DNA from 2 places in the Paenarthrobacter sp. YJN-5 genome. Region 1 is predicted to be linked to the other one. Evidence: riboswitches for the same ligand, from Rfam matches in the RefSeq annotation. Region 1 holds a riboswitch; the other holds the start of a gene.
The links. A riboswitch is a leader RNA that binds a small molecule or an ion and turns the genes downstream of it on or off. The one in region 1 is predicted to bind glycine.
Positions count from the first base shown of each region.

Region 1 (7,553 bases):
GCGGTCGGTGGAGTCGAGGACTTCCAGGATGCCAGCTTCCACCGCCGCGTAGCCGGCATCTTCCAGGAGTTCCTCGGTGCGTGCGTTCTGTTCCCGAACCCAAGCCAGCTGTTCTTCGCCGTGGATGTCCTCGAGCCAAACGAACTCATCCGTTGGCTCCGGTGCGACTGCGGCATGGCGCGGCCCTGACTTTTCGCGTTCTTCGGGCAGGGGCGTCTGATCAGCTGCTGTGGTGGTCATCGCCCCATCCAAGCAACACAGGTGAAAGGGAAGCAAGTCATGCAGAAGTTAAGCTTGAGCGTGGCTACTTCCCAAACCAACCGTGTTGCCCTTGTCGGGGCTGGTCCGAGGGGTACCAGCGTGCTTGAGCGGTTGCTCGCGAACCGGGCAGCGGCCGGGAACACCGGAAGCAAGCTCCACATTCACGTCATCGATCCCTATCCGGCGGGTTCCGGACACGTGTGGCAGCCTGAGCAGTCGCGGCTGTACCTGATGAACACGCAGTCGTTCTATCCCACCCTGATTCCCCAGGAGCCGGAGCTTGCCCCGCCCCTGGCGGGCGGTTCGTTCGACGAATGGCGCGTGACCCGGCGTCGTGATGGCCAGGGACTCAACGATGCCGAAAAGGCCGAGTTGTCCGCGCTGGAGTCCGACAACTTCCCGAGCCGCGCCCTGTACGGGCGCTACCTGCAGCAGACGCTGGCTGAGTTGCTCCAGCGGGTGCCCGACGGCGTGGACGTCACCTTCCATGAAACGTCGGCGCTGGCGGCCCGCCCGGCAGGTAAGGCGTTCGACGTCGAACTGGCCGACGGCGGTACCCTCACCGTCGACTCTGTGGTGCTCGCCCTTGGCCACATCAAAGCCCGCCTGAACCCCGAGCAACGCTCCTTCCAGGTGGCCGCCGAAGAACATGGACTGCTGTACTTCCCTCCGGCGCCTCCGGCCGACGTGGACTGGTCCGCAGTGCCGGACAACGAACCCGTGCTGGTCCGGGGAATGGGGTTGAACTTCTTCGACGTCATGGGGCAGCTGACCGAGGGCCGCGGCGGCAAATTCGTGGACGCCGTCGCCCCGGGTACCGGCGCACTGGAGTACCGTGCTTCCGGGCGCGAACCGAGGATCATCGCAGCGTCCAGGCGAGGCACCCCGTACCGGGCCAAGGCCGGGCTGTCCGGCTACTACGCCACGAGCATCACCCTCCGCTACCTGACTGAAGCCGCCGTCGACCGCTTCCGGGCTGCGGGGATCCAGCCCGGCTTCGACCATGATCTGTGGCCGCTCCTGCACCGGGACGCGTTGTGGGCGTACTACGCAACGTTGGCACGGTCCCAACCGGCCGCGATCCGGGACTCGGCCCAATTCCTGGCCGACCTGGAGGACGCGTTGCAGCCGCATGCGCACTCAACGGGGAACTGGGAAACCGAAGTGGGCGCGCTGGTCGAGAAACACGTGGTGGCTTCGCGCCGGCTGAACCTCCGGGCGCTCGCCGCCCCGTTGGCGGGCCGGACCTTCGCGTCCCGCCGCGAGTTGGACAAGGCCATCACCGATTACCTGGATGATGATGCCCTGCGTTCGGAGCTCGGCGAAGCCGATCCTGTGAAGATGGCGATCGGCGCGCTCCATACGGGCCGCGCGATCCTTAAGACCGTGGTGGCGGACGGTGGAATCACGGATGAGTCGTGGGTGGCGGAGCTGCGCGGCTGGTTCGAATCCTTCGTCGAGGGACTGGCCAGCGGGCCTCCCGCACTTCGTTCGGAGCAGCTGGCCGCCTTGGCGCGTGCCGGCGTCGTGAGTTTCGTGGGACCGGACCCGAAATTCAGCGTGGACCGCAACGCCAAGGTCTTCCGCGCCTTTTCGCCCTGGGTGCGGGATGCGCCCGTGCAGGCGAGGACCCTGATTGAAGCGATGTCGCCCGCCAACCGGGTGGGTATCAACGTCTCCCCGTTGCTGGAACAGCTCATGGAGGACGGCCTGGTGCGAACCAAGATCATGATGAGCGTCGAAGGGACACCGGTGCAGACCACCGGCCTGGATGTGGAACCACATCCTTACCGGCCCGTGGCCGCGAACGGCTCGGTAACCGAGGGTTTGTACGTGCTGGGCCTTCAGCTGTCGGCAACCCAGTGGGGGACCGCCATCGCCGCTGAGGCGAAACCGGCAACCGGCCAAGCCTACACCAGCGGACAGCGGACGCTGCGCGACGCCGACGAGATCGCGCGGAGCATCCTGGGGCTTTAATCCCTTTTATGACGACCGTGGATGCCGGGCGTTTGCAGCGGGTGCCCGCCCTTCGCTAGTGTGTGATCTGCGTCACCGACTGGTGATGCGCGCTAGTGATCCGCGGCGGGAGAGTCCTGCCGGTACATCCCGTCAGGCGCCGTAGGAGCAAACCCTCCCCAGGAATCTCTCAGGCACCCTGTACCGCCGCGGCGAGGCAACTCTGGAAAGAAGCACGGTTCCCACCGGGCTCACCGAAGGTGCAAGCGTTCCTGCCTGCAGGGACGCGGAAACTCTCAGGTCAATGACAGAGCGGGGAGGAACCCGAATCATCGTGGCATTCCGGTGCCGCCTGAACAATGGAGTTCCTCATGACGATTCAGCGCCCGCCAACAGACAACAACCATGAGCCCCACCTCGAACGGCAACTCAGCAACCGCCACATCCAACTGATCGCCATTGGCGGTGCCATCGGAACCGGCCTGTTCATGGGCTCCGGGAAAACCATCTCCGCCGCCGGGCCCTCCGTCATTTTCGTTTACATGATCATCGGCTTCATGCTGTTCTTCGTCATGCGGGCCATGGGCGAGTTGCTGTTGAGCAACCTGAACTACAAGTCCTTCAGCGACTTCGCCGCAGACCTTCTGGGTCCGTGGGCGGGATTCTTCACTGGATGGACGTATTGGTTCTGCTGGGTTATCACGGGCATCGCGGACGTCATAGCGATAGCCGGCTACTCGGAAGAACTGTGGCCGGGCTTGCCCCTCTGGATTCCAGGACTCATCACGATCGGCATCCTCCTGCTCTTGAACCTGGCAACCGTGAAGGCCTTCGGCGAGACGGAATTCTGGTTCGCCCTCATCAAGATCGTGGCCATTGCGGCGCTCATCATCGTGGGCCTGTTCATGATCTTCAGTGGCTTCCAGTCCGATGCGGGCCCGGCCAGCTTCACCAACCTCTGGTCCCATGGAGGCTTCTTCCCCAACGAATTCATGGGGTTCGTGGCCGGTTTCCAGATCGCAGTCTTCGCGTTCGTGGGTATTGAACTGGTAGGAACCACCGCTGCCGAAGCGAAAGATCCGGAGAAAAACCTTCCCAAGGCCATCAACTCCATTCCCATCCGTGTGCTGCTCTTCTACGTAGGCGCCCTCATCATCCTGATGTCCGTTACTCCGTGGACGCAGTTCGCGGCCGGCCACAGCCCTTTCATCGCCATGTTCTCGCTTGCCGGGCTTGGGGCCGCAGCCACGATCGTCAACCTCGTGGTGTTGAGCTCGGCGATGTCCTCCGCGAACTCCGGAATCTACTCCACGTCCCGCATGGTTTACGGCTTGGCGCAGGAAGGCGACGCACCTGCAGTCTTCAGTGCGCTCTCCGGACGCAAAGTACCCCGCAACGCACTGTTCCTTTCCTGCGTCCTGCTGCTCTCCGGCGTCGTCCTCATGTACGCCGGCCAGGACGTTGGCAAGGCCTTCGACATGGTCACCACGGTGTCGGCCGTGTGCTTCGTGTTCGTCTGGTCGATCATCCTGGCGAGCTACCTCGCCTTCCGGAAGCGTCGTCCGCAACTGCACGATGGCTCCGCGTTCAAGATGCCCGGCGGTGTTGTGATGGTTTGGGTGGTCTTCGCGTTCTTCGGGTTCATCATGTGGGCATTGACCACGCAGCCGGACACCCTCATAGCGCTGCTTGTCACGCCGGTGTGGTTCGTGGCGTTGGGCATCGCGTGGGCCATCCTGCGGCGTCGGCCGGCCCACGTGGCCCGGTTCGAAGCGTTCCGCGCGAGCCTGCAAGAGGACGCCGGGCGGCTTCCCGAGCCTGAACCCGCACGCAAGTAGGAAGCAAAAAGCCAGGCCCCGCGACCACACGGACGCGGGGCCTGGCCCCTTCACTGCCAACGGGGGTTTGTCAGCCCCTCAGGCACCTCTGATATTCCAACCACGCGATGGCGTAGCGGAGCCAGCCCGCAATGTCGTACCACTTGGATGGTTTGACCGGTGCCGTGCATTGCGGCGAATTCGGAACGCTCTCCGCCACCGTGACCAGGACCTTGACGGTGGTGCCGGTTTCGACGGCGGTGAGCACCAGCGTCGCGGTACCGGCTGCTGCTGTGGCGGGTACCGTGACGTTGACGTTCGCGGCACCGGAGGTCACCGGAACATCGCCCAGCTCCACGGTGGTGCCTGCGGCATCGACGAACGAGGCTTTGAGGGTCTTGTTCGCCGGGCTGCCGATGGACGTCAGGTCCAGCTTGGAAACGGCCAGGCTCAGGGCATCTCCGGCCGTGACGTCGCCGGCCGTGGTGTTGGCGACCGCCACGGAACGGCGCGCGAAGTCCGGCGATACCGGGTTGTGCGCCTGGAGGTACTTGATCCACGCATCCCGGTCCACCAAACCGGTGTCCTTGGTGTTGCTGCCTTCCAGGAAGACGCGGAAGTTGTCACCGCCGGTGGCAAGGAAGCTGAAGGTACCGATCCTGTACTGCTGGGCCGGATCGATCGGCGTACCGTCCACCCGGATCCCGGTGACGCGCTCACCTGCCGGGCGGGCGGCGTCGTAGGTGTAGTTGACGTTCTTGGACAACCCCAACTGCTGGTACGGGCGGCTCGGAACCGTTCCGTCGGGGTTGGTCTGCCACTGCTGTTCCAGGAGCGTCTTGAATTGTGCGCCAGTAAGGGACGTCGTCCAGAGATTGTTGACGAACGGCAGCACCGCGTTCGCCTCGGCATAGGTGATGGTTCCGTCCGGGGCGTAGTACAGCTCGTTGCGGAGCCCGCCGGGATTCACGACGCCGATCTCCGCCGCACCCAGTTCCGGCGCCTTGAGCGTGTCCACCAGTGAGTCCGCCACGAGGTTGCCCAACGTGGACTCGCTCGCGCGGTCGTCCCGCTTGGGGGCGCCGCCTTCGGGGTCCGGCGTGAACGCCGTGGTGATATCAGCGGTCACTGCCCCTACCGGCTGGTTGCCGATCTCTTTGGCATCAGCCAGGGCCTTGTCCACGATCGTTTTTACGGCTGCCACCCGGGGGTAGGCGGCAACGAGGCTTTCGGGAGTATCGGTGGTGCGCTCCACGATCGAGGCCTTGTAGCCCGTCACCGACGTGGAGGCCACGTCCACGGTCAAGGTCACGGTTCCCACGTTCTCCCCGTAGTTGCCGGTCTGGATGATCGGCCGGGTCTTTCCGGTGGCTTGCCCGTCGGCGTCCCGCACCGGGGCGTCCCAGGCATATTCCTTGTGGGTGTGGCCGGTGAAGATTGCCGCGACGTCGGGCGTGGTTTGGTTCACGAGTTTCGCGAACGGTCCTCCGGCGGCAACTTCCTCCTCCAACGTGGCGCCGTCGGGCGTTCCGGACGCTGCGCCGTCGTGGTTTTCGACGATGATCAGGTCAGCGGCGCCCTCAGCCTTGATCTTCGCCGCAACCCGGTTGATGGCATCCACCGGATCACCGAACTCCAGGTCGGCGATGCCCGCCGGAGTCACCAGGGAAGGAACCTCCGGGGTGACGGTGCCGATCACTGCCACCCGCAGGCCGTTGAGTTCCAGCACCTTGTACTCGGGCAGGACGGGAGTGGTGGTGCCTTTTTGGTAGACGTTCGCGCCAAGGTAGGCGAACTTAGCGTTGGTGCCACCCGCGGCGACGCGGTCGCGCAGGTCCTCCCAGCCGCCGTCGAACTCATGGTTGCCAACCGCGGAGGCCTGCAGCTCGAGGGCGTTCAGGACGTCGATGGTGGGCTGGTCCTTCGCCACGGAGGAGGCAAAGAGCGAAGCTCCGATGTTGTCCCCGGCCGAGATGAACGCCGTGGCGCCCGGTGCCGCGGCAGCACGCAACTTCTCCACCGTTCCGGCGAACAGGACGGTGTTGGAATCGATCCTGCCGTGGAAGTCATTGATCCCCAGGAACTGAAGGTCTACGGTCTGCGGCGCACTTGGTGCCAGGTCAAGGCCGACCACGACGGGATCGTGGTCGCTGGCCCGGAACTCGTCCGACGCATAGTAGTTGGTCACATTGTTGTTATACCGGCTGTACTCCAGTGCCACGGACTCCACGGAGTTGATGTTCCAAATGTCGCTTCCCGTGACTGTCGGGAGGGCGGCGGGAGAAGCCAGAACGTAATCCAGCGAGCCGACCATTCCGCCGTACAAGTAGGAATGCTTGCCCGTTCCTGCTTCGAGGTTGGTGTAGCCCGCGCCGGTAAGGACGTTGAGGGGGTCCTCCTTGGCGTAGGCATTGAAATCGCCCATCAGGAACACCTTGTCCGTGCCCATGGAAACCTGCTGGTCCTTGGCGAAAGCGAGCAGTGACTCGGCCTGGCGTGTCCGGGCAAGGTTCGATGCACCCTGGCCTTTGTCCGTGTCCTCCGGCGTGGCGGCGGATCCCTTGGACTTGAAGTGGTTGACGATTGCGATGAACTTGGTGTCATCTGCTGCGCCTGCGGGCTTGAAGGCCTGGGCCAAAGGCTTGCGGGCACTGGCAAAGGCATCGGTGTCGTTGTGGATCACGGAGCCACCCACCGGTTCGGCCGTGGCTTTCTTGTAAATGAAGGCCGTCCGGATCATGTCCTCATCACTCAGCGGGGGAGCATTCGCCGGCGTGCGGACATAGTCCCACACTCCGGGGGTCTTCGCGTTCAGGGCGTTCACCAGCGTGGCCAAAGCGGCATCGCGGTCCTTGCCGAACTGGGCCGAGTTCTCGATCTCTTCCAGGGAGACGACGTCGGCTCCGGACTTGGTGATGGCGGCGACGATCTTGGCCTGCTGGCGTTGGAAGTTCTCCGCGTTGGCGGCGCCGCGGGCGTTGCAACCTTCCTTGACGGTGATGGGGTTGCCATCACGGTCCGTGTAGTACACGCAGCCGCTGAGTTGATCGCCCGTGGTGGGGAAGTAGTTCAGGACGTTGAAGGAGGCCAGCTTGAGGTTGCCGCCCACGTCGGCAGGGCCTTCAGGGCGTGCAACAGCGAAGGACGCGGGCTGCACCCGGTCCGCAGTGGCCGCAGTCAGCGGCGCGAGGGGCTGGAACTTCCAGGAGTTGTTTCCGTAGCCCAGGATCACGTCGGTCGTGAACGTGGCAGCCGAACCCACCCGGACGGGGTTTTCCGGAGTGAGGTAGGGCAGCTGCTGGGCTTTGGTGGTGGCGTCCTTAAGGAAGTTGGTGGACGCGCCGTCGTCGAGCTTGATGCCGCGCGCCGCGTTGTCAGCCACAACCGCCGAATACTCAGCCGAACCGTACGGGGCTACCGCCGTCGGCTGCACCAGGGGTGATGTGCCGGCCGCGAGGCCGATTTCGCCGTACTGGTTCAGAGCGTAGTTGTCCGCCACCACAAAGTCGCCTTGGGGTG
Region 1 is NZ_CP053544.1:3,766,714-3,774,266, reverse strand. It holds gene HMI59_RS17455 (prolyl oligopeptidase family protein) at 1-240, opposite strand, end outside; gene HMI59_RS17450 (FAD/NAD(P)-binding domain-containing protein) at 301-2,238, shown strand; glycine riboswitch at 2,335-2,434, shown strand; gene cycA (D-serine/D-alanine/glycine transporter) at 2,589-4,055, shown strand; gene HMI59_RS17440 (ExeM/NucH family extracellular endonuclease) at 4,126-7,553, opposite strand, start outside.

Region 2 (7,553 bases), 150 kb from region 1:
CCAGGAGAGCCTGCGCCGTGCAGATGTTGGACGTGGCCTTTTCGCGGCGGATGTGCTGCTCGCGGGTCTGCAGCGCCAAGCGGTAGGCGGGGACACCTGCGTCGTCCTTGGAAACGCCCACCAGACGGCCGGGCATGGAACGCTCCAGCCCCTTCTGGACTGCCATGTAAGCGGCGTGCGGGCCGCCGAAGAACAGCGGAACACCCAGTCGCTGGGCGGAGCCGACGGCGATGTCCGCACCCTGTTCACCCGGAGGGGTGATGAGCGTGAGGGAAAGAAGGTCGGCAGCAACCGTCACCAGCGCGCCCCGCTCTTTCGCCTCGGCGATGACGGCGGAGTGGTCGAAAACCCGGCCCGAAACGCCCGGCTGCTGGAGGACGACGCCGTTGATGTCGCCGTCGGGCAGTCCCGCGGAGAGGTCCGCAACCTCCACCTCGAAGCCGAGCGCCTCAGCGCGGCCCTTCACGATCGCAGTGGTCTGCGGCAGGCAGTCTGCGTCCAGGACGGTCTTGCCGTCCCTCGCCGTCTTGTCCTTGTTGGCGCGGCGCATCATCAGCACGGCCTCGGCAACAGCGGTGGCTTCGTCAAGGAGCGAAGCATTGGCGATCGGAAGGCCAACGAGGTCCTGCACCATGGTCTGGAAGTTCAGCAGCGCTTCGAGGCGGCCCTGGGAAATTTCCGGCTGGTAGGGCGTGTAGGCGGTGTACCAGGCCGGCGACTCAAGAATGTTGCGGCGGATAACCGGCGGCGTGATGGTGTCGTAGTAGCCCTGGCCGATCATCTGGACAGCAGTCTTGTTCTTGGAAGCAAGCTTGCGGAGTTCAGCAAGGACCTCCACCTCGCTCAGCGCGTTCTGCAGCGTCAGGGCAACGTCCTGGCGGATGTCGTTGGGAACCGCGGTGTCCACGAGGGAATCCACGGAGTCGTAACCGACTGACCTGAGCATGGTGCCGATGTCGGCCTGGCGGCGGGCACCGATGTGCCGATCGACGAAGGCGGTGGAGGCTGAACTAACCGTCACGAAGGAACTCCATTAGTTGGGCGGCGCTTGGGTACGCCGCAGTGGCTCGGGTTCCTCCCCGCTCTGTATTGGACCTGAGAGTTTCCGCGGGTTGCCTTCGCAACGCCGCTTGCACCGTCGGTGAACACAACAATCGTCACCGCTGACGGCGGATTGCCTGCTGCTTTCCAGAGTTGCCTAGCCGCGGCGGTGCGTGGGCCTGAGAGATTCCTGGGGAGGATTTGCTCCTACGGCGCCTGCGTCACGTGCTTTGCAGGACTCTCCCGCCGCAGATCATAGGCTTATGCAGTTGTTCGCGGCCCGCTGCAAGGCGCACCACAATTGTTAATTGTCCTACGTGCCCGGCGTCGCGGCAAATAGGCGGAGCGCTACTTCCGCAGTCGCTCCAGAACCTCGAGCAGGATCCCGACGTCGGCCTCCCGCCCGGCACTGCCACCGGCCTGCCCGCCTTCGAACATGGCGTTGAAATAGAGTCCGTCGCCCATGTAGCTGACGGCTTTGGCGACTTCCGGCCCAACGTCCTCGGCGAGCACGTCCAGCCAGCGTTGTTGGATGGCGGCAAACCTCCTCCGCGTCTCCTCGTGGGCTACCTCGGCCAAGCGGGTGGTCGCCACGAAGGCCCGGTCCATGGGCGTACCGGCCCACACCGAAGACCGGATGAAGTACGCAGCTGCGCCGTCCGGGGCCGCGATCATTTGTTCGGTGTCTTCCTCCGCCAAGCGGTCGAGGCGTTCCAGCAAAGCGCTGATGAGGGCCTCCTTGTTGGGGAAGTGATAGAGGAGCCCTCCCTTGGAGACTCCGGCGCGCTTCGCGACGGCGTCGAGCGTTGCTGCCCGCTCCCCCACCTCGATCAGGAGCGCCTCGAAGGCATCCAGGACGGCATCCTTGGCAACTGGTTTTCGCGGCATGTGTCCATCATTCCCTAAACAGGCGTGTTGAGCTCCTTTGAAACTATACCGTCTGGACGGTACAGTAATGTTCATGTTTTCGTCGTCCGCAACCAAAGCTCCCCGCACTTCCACCCGTCCCCTCCCCGGCAGGACGGCAGGATGGCGCGACTGGACGGCCCTTGCCCTGCTCATGTTTCCGGTTCTCCTGGTGGCCGTGGACAACACCGCCCTCACCTTCGCTCTGCCGGAGATCGCCCGCTCATTGGAAGTCGGGGGCATCCAGCTTCTGTGGATCCTTGACGCGTACCCGCTGGTCCTGGCTGCATTGCTGGTATCCATGGGCAACCTCGGCGACAGGATAGGACGACGGCGGCTGCTTCTGGCCGGCAGCACAGGCTTCGCTGCGGTGTCGGCTGCTACGGCGTTCGCGCCCTCGGCTGAATGGCTGATAGCCGGCCGCGCAGCCCTTGGAGTCTTCGGCGCCATGCTGATGCCCTCAACACTGTCCCTGATCAGGAACATCTTCACCGACCCGAACCGGCGCCGCCTCGCCATCGCCGTCTGGGCAGCCGGGTTCTCGGGCGGCGCAGCCCTCGGCCCCATCTTTGGCGGCTGGCTCGTGGAGCACTTCTGGTGGGGAGCTGTCTTCCTGGTGGCAACGTTCCTGCTCCTGCCCCTGCTTGCGTTCTGCAGGATCCTCATTCCGGAGTCGAAGGACGCCAACCCTGGCCGCGTGGACGTACCAAGCATCGTCCTGTCCGTCCTCACCATGGCTCCGCTCGTCTACGGCATCAAGGAATTCGCCGTGCACGGCTTCGGGCCAACCGCTGCTTTCTTCATGCTCTTCGGCGCGGTACTGGGCGTGCTCTTCGTGCGGCGGCAGCAGCAGTTGGCCAGCCCCCTGCTGGACGTGCGCCTCTTCAGCAACAAAGTGTTCAGCACGGCCATCGTCGCCAACGCGCTGTCCCTGTTCTCCATGACCGGGTTCATCTACTTCTTCGCCCAGCACCTGCAACTCATCGAAGGCCAGTCGCCCATGGAGGCGGGTATTGCCATGATCCCGGCCCTCTTGGCCACCATCGTGGCAGGGCTGGTAGTGGTGCCGCTGGTGAAGCGGATCCGCCCCGGCTTTGTGGTGGCGGGCGGCCTGGTACTCAATGCAGTGGGGTACCTGGTGGTTGTCGTGGGCGATCACGGAAGCGGCCCGGTGTTCCTGCTCTCAGCATTGACGGTGTTGGCAGTCGGCGTGGGAGCTGCGGAGACCATCTCCAACGACCTCATCCTGGGCTCGGTCCCGGCGGACAAGTCCGGCGCGGCATCCGCCATCTCGGAAACAGGCTACGAACTGGGATCGCTCCTGGGCACCGCCGTCCTGGGCTCCATCCTGACCGCGTCCTACCAGCACAACCTGGTGATACCGGACGGAGTATCCGCTGCCGCTGCGGGCCAGTCAGGGGAAACCTTGGCCGGAGCGGTTGATGCGGCGGCCGCACTGCCCGCGCCCTTGTCCGAGGCACTGACTGCGGCCGCAGGGGTGGCCTTCGAATCCGGAGTGCACGTCACCGCGGCGATCGGGCTGGTACTGATGGCCGGAGCGGCAGTGCTTGCCGCCGTCGTACTTCGCCGGGTGCCGAGGGCGCAGTAGTCCTGTGCTTTCTATACGGCTTGGTTGAGCGTTGAACCCAATCCCAGGCTCCGGGTGATTCCGCCGGTAGTGGCCGTGGCGAGGGCGGAAAGGTAATCGTTCCGACGCCGGGCGGTGATGCGGGACTCAGGTTCAAATGCCCGGTCCGGGTTATCTGAATAGTGGGCGGCCAGGCCGTCGCGCAAAAGCCGGATGCCTTCGGCCCGCTGCTGCGAAACTGCCGCGTGGGTGGAGCCCAGTTCCTCTGCGAGGTCTTTGACCGAACGGCCTGCCAAGTAGATCTCCCTGACGACGAACCGCATCTTCTCAGGCAAGGCATCGACGGCGGCCCGGAGGTACTTGATGCGCTCGTCGGCGAGCACGGAGTTCTCCGGTGACGGAGCTACCGAAGCCACGGTATCCACCACGACCTCATCCAGCGACGTCAGGGTTCTGGCTGCATCGGCCAAGGCCGCCTCGACGTGGCTGCGCTCGACGCCAAGGGCAGAGGCCATCTCAGCAACGCTCGGACCGCGTCCCAGCACACCCGTAAGGGTTTCCTGGACGGCGAGGGTTTCCTTGATGCGCTTGCGGGCCGAACGGGTAGCCCAGTCTCCCGCGCGCATTTCGTCCGCGAAAGCCCCAATGATTCGACGGCGTGCGAAAGCCCCGAAAGGAACACCCAGGTCCGGGTCAAAGGAATCTGCCGAACTGATGAGGGCGAGGGAACCAACCGAGGCAAAATCATCGCGCGACAAATGAGATGCGCGCGCACAAAGGTCAGAGACCAAGTAACCAACGAGCGGGAGGTGTTGCAACACCAGCTCGTTGCGCTGTTCGCGATTCAAAAGATAGTCCCCCCATGAGACCGGAATATTGAGTTTGCCATGCCCTGGATCCGCATTCCGGACGGCGCTTGGAGACCAATCACAGCGCCGTAGTGGGACTTTGTTTCAGGTACGTGTTCAGTGAACATACCACCTGCAAACCCCTAAACGTGTACGCTCGACACAAGAAATTCAAAACCCTGCTGAAACCTGCTTTCCGCCGGGCAAATAAGGATTGAGGAACCGTGGGGGCGGACGAGCTATCGGCAACGTTGTGGCGGGAGAGAAGGCAACTCGATTTCTTGCTTTTCCTCCTCGAAACGCAACTCCTGCATCTGCGGGCAGGCAACTGGCACCGCCTCGAATACACCGCGTCCGAGCTCGAAAAAGTGGTGGAAAGCCTACGCTTCGAGTCATTGGCCCGCGGCGTGGAAGCGGCTGCCCTGGCCGCGGAATGGAAAGTGCCGGATCAGACTTCGTTGCCTTCACTGGCAGGCATGGCGCCGGCCGGAATTTGGCCTGATCTATTGAAAGAACACCACCGCGCATTGGTTATTCTCTTGGAATCCATAGATGCCGTGGCAGCTGATAACCTCTCCGCGCTCGAGCAGGAACCGGAACCCGCGGACGCTGAGCCGGACGATCTCACCATAATGACCCTGGACGTCAACGTTCAACGTGCGCGTGCGGCGGTGACCAGCGCCGCACTCCCCTCTTTGCGTGATTTCCTCGGCACCACCTGACGGGATGTGAAAGAGGACCTGGCGAAAACCCGACGGGATGTGAAAGAGGATCAGTTGTTGGTGGGGGCCGGCGGGCGGAGGTTCGCCAGGAGTTCCTCGGCGTCGGGGCCGGCTTGGGCGGCTGCGAGGTTTGCGGCGGCGATCGCCTCAACTACTTCGCTGCGCTGGATGGAAACACCCCGAGGGGCTTCAATTCCGATCCGCACCCCGTCACCGCGGCCCTCCATGACGGTAATGACAATATCGTCACCAATCATGATCTTCTCGCCCGGTTTGCGCGTCAGTACCAGCATGCTTTCAATGTACCTTTCCGAGCGAGGTCCTTCGTGCCGGTTTGCCATCCACCCAGCCCACCGGGATACCCAGCCCGTCCACGGTTTCCGGGCTGGCAGTTTCCGAGGCACCGATGACGGCCAGTGCGGAGACGCCAACCGGTTCCGTTGAGAGCAGTGTTTGCAGGGCACGCACCCACGCGGCCGTGTCCCCGGCTTTCCGGCGTGCGTCGGCCACCACCCAGACCTGGTCGGCGGACAGGCCGGCGATGGCGTGCGCCTGCTCCTGAATGTCTGATGCCTTACCCAGCCCGTAGGCGACCACCACGTTCTGGCCGGTCAGTACTGCCTGGGCGCGCGCAGCCATCGCGCTTTGACGGCCTGACACATGCAGGTGGCCGAACGCTGTCAGCTCTCCGGCGGTACGGACGTCGGAGCCCCCGGCGGCGATCGACATTTCGAGGGCCGGTCCCAAGGCGTCGTCACCGAGGCCCAAAAGGAGGATCACGTTGCCGTTGCCTTCCAGCGGTGCAGGAACCTTTTCGTTCGAAGCGTCCGACGGCGGTAGTGGCGGCTCAAGCGGCGGGTGCACAGCCGGAGCCGCCTCAAGTTCCTTGCCCAGTTGTTGCAGCAGCCCGGCGAAATCGGGTGAGGCCGTCGAAACGGGATCGGGCCGGTGCATCTCCCGTTCCGCTGCGTCGGCCCGCTCCAGCAGTGCGGCAATGGCAGGGCCCTGCAAATCGTGGCCGGCAACCGGGTTCGCGGCGGTCTTGCCGGTTGAGGCGGGTGGAGCGGCAGGACCGGATGCCAGGGCCGCTGGGGCAATGCCAGCCGCTTGGCCCACCTCTACCGTCGCTTCAAACCGGGCAGCTGCGAACAGGCCCACGATGCCTGGATTGATAACCTTCTCGGCAGCCACAATCCGGGCCTGCGGACCATACTGCGTCAGCGCCTTCTCGCGGATAGCGTCGAGGGACGCTCCCCTAAGCTTGTAGCGCTTCGGCATGGCGAACCACCCCCACTGTTTCTATGCGTATGTTGGCCGATGTCACTTCGCGGTACGACAAGACGGGGACACCGCCGTCGGGAGCGGCCACCAGCCGTCGAATCGCGGGTCGCAGGGCGGGGGCGCAAACGAGGACCGCTTGACGTCCCGTGGCCGCGGCTCCCTCTACCGCGGATTTAAGTGAGGAGAGCACAGAATCGAGCTTGGCTTGACCCATCACGATCTGTGTACCGCCCTCGCCCGGGCGCATGTCCTCAAGCATCGACTGCTCCAGCAGGGGATCGATCATCACCACCGGAAGAACGTCGCCGTCCAAATACTTGTTGGCCAGGACAGGCCCCAGAGCTTGCCGCGCCGATTCAATAAGGGCTTCCGGGTCCGTAGATACCTTCGCCCGCAAGGACAGTGCCTCGTAGATGCGCGGCAGGTCGTTGATGGGGACCTGCTCCTCGAGGAGGCCCTCAAGGACGCGTTGGATCTCTGCGAGCGTCAGCAACCCGGGAGTGAGCTCCTCCACTGCGGAAGGGCTCTGCTTGCGGACTCCCTCGGTGAGGACGCGAACGTCTTCGCGAGTGAGGAGCCTTGCTGCGTTGGCGGTGATGACCGAGGACAAATGCGTCACCAGGACAGACACCCTGTCGATCACCGTGGCGCCTGTCATTTCTGCGCTGTGGCGCATTTCCGTGGGCACCCATTTGCCGTTTAAACCGAAGACTGGTTCCACGGTGGCCGTACCCGGGAGGGCGTCCAGGAACTCGCCCAGGGCCAGGAGTTTGCCCGACGGCGCCACTCCCCTTCCGGCCTCGACACCGGCGATGCGGATGGCATAGGTGGAGGGCGGCAGATCCATGGCATCCCTGGTGCGGACGGGCGGGACAACCAAGCCGAGCTCCATGGCGATCTTTTGCCGAAGCGACCTCACCCTCGCAAGAAGGTCGTCGGAAGCTCCGGAAACGATGTCCACCAGGTCCGGAGCCAACAGAATCTCCACCGGGTGGACCCGCATGTCTTCCATGAGCCGCTCGTTTGGATCTTCCTCCGAGGCCACCGCGGCGTTGTCTGCTGCCTCCGCCGCGGCAGCAGCCTTTTGCTGTGCGGCCACGCGTCGCGACGCGACCACCAACAAGGCACCCACCACAAGGAAGGGCAGGACAGGCATCCCTGGAATCA
Region 2 is NZ_CP053544.1:3,617,610-3,625,162, forward strand. It holds gene gcvP (aminomethyl-transferring glycine dehydrogenase) at 1-1,021, opposite strand, end outside; glycine riboswitch at 1,199-1,297, opposite strand; gene HMI59_RS16735 (TetR/AcrR family transcriptional regulator) at 1,390-1,929, opposite strand; gene HMI59_RS16740 (MFS transporter) at 2,003-3,556, shown strand; gene HMI59_RS16745 (sigma-70 family RNA polymerase sigma factor) at 3,568-4,383, opposite strand; gene HMI59_RS16750 (flagellar protein FlgN) at 4,608-5,105, shown strand; gene csrA (carbon storage regulator CsrA) at 5,156-5,398, opposite strand; gene HMI59_RS16760 (hypothetical protein) at 5,403-6,383, opposite strand; gene HMI59_RS16765 (flagellar biosynthesis protein FlhA) at 6,361-7,553, opposite strand, start outside.
Region 2: linked by a shared signal. The riboswitch ahead of gcvP (aminomethyl-transferring glycine dehydrogenase) and the one ahead of cycA (D-serine/D-alanine/glycine transporter) in region 1 are both predicted to bind glycine.